2 regions of the Paenibacillus sp. FSL H7-0737 genome follow, and region 1 is predicted to be linked to the other one. Evidence: riboswitches for the same ligand, from Rfam matches in the RefSeq annotation. Region 1 holds a riboswitch; the other holds the start of a gene.

Evidence for each region. Region 1 has a riboswitch for glycine ahead of gcvT (glycine cleavage system aminomethyltransferase GcvT). Riboswitches for the same ligand answer to the same signal wherever they lie in the genome.
Region 2: it holds a riboswitch for glycine, as region 1 does, so the genes downstream of both, H70737_RS29260 (amino acid permease) here and gcvT (glycine cleavage system aminomethyltransferase GcvT) in region 1, are expected to answer to the same signal.

The regions. Positions count from the first base shown of each region.
Region 1 covers NZ_CP009279.1:6,199,986-6,203,131, reverse strand. Annotated here, with positions in the region: gene gcvPA (aminomethyl-transferring glycine dehydrogenase subunit GcvPA) at 1-276, opposite strand, end outside; gene gcvT (glycine cleavage system aminomethyltransferase GcvT) at 383-1,495, opposite strand; glycine riboswitch at 1,681-1,779, opposite strand; gene gcvH (glycine cleavage system protein GcvH) at 1,959-2,351, shown strand; gene H70737_RS27145 (flagellar motor protein MotB) at 2,784-3,146, opposite strand, start outside.
Region 2 covers NZ_CP009279.1:6,705,772-6,708,917, reverse strand. Annotated here, with positions in the region: gene H70737_RS29270 (MFS transporter) at 1-347, opposite strand, end outside; gene adhP (alcohol dehydrogenase AdhP) at 544-1,560, opposite strand; glycine riboswitch at 1,758-1,838, shown strand; gene H70737_RS29260 (amino acid permease) at 1,974-3,146, shown strand, end outside.

The DNA.
Region 1 (3,146 bases):
GGAAATGACATGGTTGATCACCACGGGGATGTGATGGTCGTATAATCCGGCGCCGAGGAAGCTGGCGTGCGAATCGAAGTCAGCATTGCGGTCAGCGAGACCTTTCATGTGACGTAGCAGGGCGTACTCATCGAGCGGTTCAGACATCGGCATAGTGCCTTGATAACGGACGGCTTCAGGGATATCGGAGAACAGCTCATCTATGGACTGAATCCCGACGGTTTCCATCATCTCTACGCGGTCCTGTGCTGTCATGGGCAGATAACGGTGCTTCATTAAGGTTTCACTCCTTGGCTTTTTTAAAATATAAGAAAGTATAATTTTCACGTTATACTTTATCCTTTTATTTCTCGCTTAAAAGTTCACCGTCCTAATATGGACGCTAAAGGCGTTTATACTTGTAAAAAGGGGCCTTAATCACGACAGCTTTAAGCTGCTTGCCACGTATCTCTACGAAAACCTCTGTGCCTATTTCACTGTAAGCTGTATCAAGTAAAGCTAATCCCAGGTTTCGTTTCAGCGTTGGAGATTGGGTTCCGGTTGTGACTTCTCCGATTTTGATGCCGTCCGCATAGACTGGGTAATGGGAGCGTGGAATGCCTCGATCAATCATTTCTAGACCGACAAGACGGCGGGGAAGACCGGCTTCTTTTTGCTGTATCAACGCATCGCGTCCGATGAAGTCCGCTTTGTCCAGCTTCACGAAGAACTGTACTCCAGCTTCAAGAGGCGTGATGTCAGCCGACAGCTCCTGACCGTACAATGGCAATTTTGCCTCGAAACGAAGCGTATCCCGTGCGCCCAGTCCAGCAGGTGTTAATCCGTGAGGAGAGCCAGCTGCGAGAAGGCCGTTCCATAACGTTGCTGCCCCATCCAGCGGAGCGTAAATTTCGAAGCCATCTTCACCGGTATAACCCGTACGGGAGATCAGTACTTCTACACCGCAGACGGTTGCGCGTTCGATGAAGTGGAAAGGCTTGAGCGTTGAGATCGGTGCATCAGTAACTTCTGCGAGTATGGTCTCTGCCAGCGGACCTTGCAAGGCGAGCAAAAGCGTCTCGTCAGAGACATTAGTGAGTGTGACTTCACCGAATTCAGAGGTCAGATGTTCTTGCAGCCACTGGAAGTCCTTATCGATGTTGGAGGCATTTACGACAAGCATATAACGGCCTTCACTTAGTCGATACACGAGTAAATCGTCGACCACCCCGCCGTTTGGATAACAGAGCAGCGTATATTGTGCCGCACCATCGGTAAGGCGGCTGACATCGTTGGTCGTCATTTTTTGTAAGAAGGCTTCAGCGCCGCTTCCGATCACCATAAATTCACCCATATGCGATACATCGAACAGTCCAGCCTGCTGGCGAACAGCCTCATGCTCCTTCACGATACCTGTAAACTGTACTGGCAGCTCCCAGCCGCCAAAATCAATGCACCTGGACTCCGCATATGCGGAATAGAGATCATAAAAAGGCGTTCTTTTCAAAGCATCCATGTCGTCACTCCCCTAGTCTGATTACATACGAAAAAAAGGACAGGCAGAAGCAATCATGCATAAATGCACTAATCGCTTTCTGCTCTGTCCTTTGTACCTGAGAGTTACCCTGCGTAACTAACATGCAAGTTTCCCCGTTGGTGACCTGACGCACTCAGCCTCGCGTCTGATGCTCTCCAGAGGTACGTCCGACAAAGGTCCTTTTGCCTGAGAGATTCACCCCTGTTAGGGCTTACTCCTTCGGCGCCGTCTTCAAGTGAGACAGTCTCTCCCTATGCCATCATCCGCAACTGTATTTGTTTCTTATGTCTCCATTAAACGGGTATAGGAGGGCGCTGTCAACAAGAAAAAGTCAAAAAAACGACAAATTTATTTTACTTTTAGTAATATTGACATTATGCTCCGCGATCACTTAGGCTATAACTAAATTTAGAATTCCAATTTGGAAATGAGGCGGCTTGAAATGAGTGAAGTTTTAGATAACCTTCTTTACAGCGAAGAGCATGAGTGGGCACAGCAAGTGGAAGGACGCGTAGTACGTGTTGGGATTACGGATCATGCTCAGCATTTGTTAGGCGATATCGTATTTGTGGAATTTCCAGAAGTGGGTTCGGCCATTTCAGCTGGCGACAGCGTAGGCAGTATCGAATCCGTTAAGACCGTATCGGAACTGTATTCACCCGTCTCAGGGACGGTTACCAAGATTAATGACGGTTTAGAAGCTAGTCCAGAACTGATCAACGATAAGCCTTATGGCGAGGGTTGGATTTTTGAAATTGAAGTGGACGGAGAGTACGCTGATGCTGTAAAAGGACTGCTAGATGCAGCTGGATATCGTGCATTGGTAGGAGAGTAATTGGGATTTTTCACTGTATATTAATTTCACTGCATGTGATATTTGTAGCAGCAAGTTTCCGTTTTTGGGGACTTGCTGTTTGGTGTTTTTATATAGATAGTGGTGGTGATTTTTGAGTTAAATCCTGGGACTGTTTGGAATTATGGGATTTTATTTAAAAGAAAATCTACTGATTGTGGAATTAGGGAAAACCTCCCTTATTTTAGACGAATATAGCGTGACACTAAGGGTTTTAGGGAATTCCTCCCTAAAATTTCAGTGAAAAGCGCTATTTCTGACTAAATAGGGTATTAATCAGGGAGGAATTCCCTAATTCTGCGCCTGGACAAGGGAATAGGCAGATAATCAGGGAGCATTTCCGTAATAAATAGTGACGAGGATTCGCTCCCGCACAGGCCTAGCTACTGTAACTAGCTCTGAGTAAAACATTTTTTAGGCACCCTCTTGAAGCTGCCGCAGCACAATGATCTCTACACGGCGGTTCTTTTGCTTACCTGCAGCTGATGTGTTCTCCGCGGTGGGCTGGGTATCAGCATACCCTGCATATTGAAAATTGTCGGGGTTCAACCCTTCATGATCTAAGAAAAAGCGAAGCACTGACAGCGCACGAGCACCAGATAGCTCCCAGTTGTCGTTATAGTGAGAAGCCGAAGATACTGGAGTATTGTCGGTATGTCCTTCAATGCTGATCTTTGCGCCGATATCGCTGAATAAGCCAGATAACTGCTGAAGAGCAGGCAGGGCTGGAGACTTCAGATCTGCCTTACCTATATCGAAGAGAAAACGGTCACTGAG
Region 2 (3,146 bases), 510 kb from region 1:
CCCATGTAATTTTGCATAAGAATGGTTAAGTAAGTAAAACCCCCGTATAGTCCAGCACCTAATACAAAAGCTGCAATATTAGCTCCATTGAATGACCAATTTCTAAAAATAGATAATTCAATCATGGGCTGTGCTACTTTTCTTTCAGTAACGATAAAAGCTATAAGCAAAATAAGTGATAATCCAAGTAGACCTAAAATGTGCCAGTCAGTCCATGCATAATCTCCATTCATCGCCTTTTGAATTAAGGCCAAAATCATCGTAAAAATCATGGCTGTGCTGAAAATCAGTCCCCAAATATCAATTCTTCCATTTTTGTTTTTTTCACTTTCTTTAATAACAAACATTCCTAGTAAAATTGCTACAATCCCAACAGGAATGTTAACGCAAGTAAGGTAGAATCTACACCTCTTTTCCCGAATGAATGAAAATCAATGTTCCAATCAAGCTTTTGCTCTATAGATGTTAAGGTGAACCGTATGACAAATTTTAGCCATAAAAAAACCCGAAAAGCAACACTTTTCGAGTGTGTTTTCTTTCGGATCATTTCGTCATATCAAGGACGATTCGACCATTGATTTTGCCTTCTAACATAAGATCGTAGATCTCATTAATATCTTCTAGTTTACGTGTCTCAATAATGGTTTTTATTTTTCCTTCTGCAGCGAATTGTAATGTTTCTTGTAAATCTTTGCGAGTGCCGACAATCGAACCGACTACCTTTGTACCGTTTAATACCGTATCAAAGATCGGGACATCCATGGATTCAGGAGGCAGTCCAACCATGACGCAGGTACCGCCGCGACGAATGGCCCGGTAGGCTTGGTCGAATGCTTTTTTCGCAACCGCCGTACAAACGACACCATGCACTCCACCGATTTCTTTTTGAATCCACTCTGCGGCATCTTCTTTTAATGCGTTTACGGTTTTGTCTGCACCAAGTTGTTTGGCAAGCTCCATCTTTTCATCCGACGTGTCGATGGCCACTACGTTCATTCCCATCACTTTTGCATATTGTACGCCAAGATGACCCAATCCTCCGACGCCGAAAATGGCTACCCACTCACCTGGCTTTACACCCGATACTTTCAAAGCTTTATAGGTCGTAACGCCAGCACAAAATAAAGGTGCAGCTTCGATGAAGCTTAAATTATCAGGAACCTTCACTACATAATCGGCAGCTGCCACACAATATTCTGCATATCCACCATCTACGGAATATCCGGAATTTTGCTGATCCAGACAAAGAGTCTCTCTTCCTGTAAGACAATACTCACAATGACCGCAGGCTGAGTACAACCACGGAATTCCTACTCGGTCTCCTATCTTTAAGTGTGTAACTCCTTCACCTATTTCTTCAATAATCCCAACGCCTTCATGTCCGGGAATAAGAGGGAGTTTCGGTTTGACGGGCCAATCGCCATGAGCAGCATGCAAATCAGTATGACACACTCCGCACGCCTGAATATGGACAAGGATTTCTTTGTGTCCGGGTTTTGGTTTAGGTACGTCTTGTAGTTCTAACTTTTCTTTGAATTTCTTTACTACAGCGGCTTTCATCAGCATACTCCTTTAGTTTTTTGCTTTTCAAAAAGTAGTATGTTCATGAGGCTAACTTTAAATTCTTGAGACTTTTATCACTGATTAACACTCACATCACAAGTAATATGTTAGAATATCAGAACAGCTTTACTGCGTTACCGCTTTATCAACTTCATAATTCACGAGCTATGATGGCTAAGGATTACACTTTAGCTGGAGCAGCTTCTGGAGAGACTGCGGAGATTCCGCGGCGCCGAAGGGTTCACAATCTCAGGCAAAAGGACAGAAGAGTACTGAATATGTATTTGTCATGCTGATCGCTATCAGCAGGGCGAATATTATTTGATATTCTTACGATCTGGGAGATTGGATGACATCCAATCTCTCTTTTTTTTATTCCAATTTATTGTACTCACAAGGGGGAACTAGGTATGGCACAACCAGAATTAAAGAGAGAGCTGGCTAATCGGCATGTTCAGCTTATTGCTATTGGCGGCACCATTGGTACAGGATTATTCTTGGGATCAGGCAAGGCGATAGAGAAGGCAGGCCCATCCATTATGATCACGTATTTAATCGTAGGTATTGCTGTGTTTTTTGTGATGAGAGCACTGGGAGAACTCCTATTATCTAAAGCGGGCTATCAATCGTTTACGGATATTGCTGAAGACTACCTTGGATCACGGGTTGCATTCATTACCGGTTGGACCTATTGGTTTTGCTGGATCATGACGGCTATGGCTGATGTCATTGCTGTTGGCGTATATGTACAGTACTGGTTTGATATCCCGCAGTGGGTTCCTGCCATCGCCTGTCTAGTCGTGTTATTAGGACTTAATCTATTAACTGTAAAGAGCTTTGGGGAACTCGAGTTTTGGTTTGCTTTAATTAAGGTAATTACGATTCTTGCCTTGATTGGTCTTGGGGTCATTTTACTGATCATTGGGTTTAAGACGGATGCAGGATCGGTGACGATACGAAACCTATGGGAGCATGGGGGCTTTTTTCCGAACGGCATATCAGGCTTCTTATTTTCTTTTCAAATGGTTGTATTTGCTTACGTGGGTGTGGAATTGGTCGGGGTGTCGGCAGCGGAAACAGCGGATCCGGAGAAAAATATCCCATCGGCGATTAATAAAATTCCTTTACGGATTCTATTCTTCTATGTTGGTGCGCTTTTCGTCCTGCTATGCATTAACCCTTGGACGGAGCTCAGTCCGGCAGAGAGTCCTTTTGTAAAAACCTTTACTTTAGTAGGGATTCCAATTGCCGCAGGGATTATTAATTTTGTCGTATTAACTTCAGCCGCTTCCGCTTGTAATAGTGGGATGTTCTCGACCAGCCGAATTCTCTATAATTTGAGTAGAAATAACCAGGCGTCACCTCGTTTGGGCAAACTGAATAAAAACCATGTACCAGGTAACTCGTTATTCATTTCTACAATTGTTATATCTGTGGGTGCTCTTTTGAGTAAACTTATTCCGGAGCAGGCTTTTGGAATCGTGACAACGATTAGCGCCATTTGTTTTATATGGGTGTGGGGCATTGTTCTTATCTGTCATATTAAGTATAAGAAAACCCGACCAGACTTACAGGCGAAATCC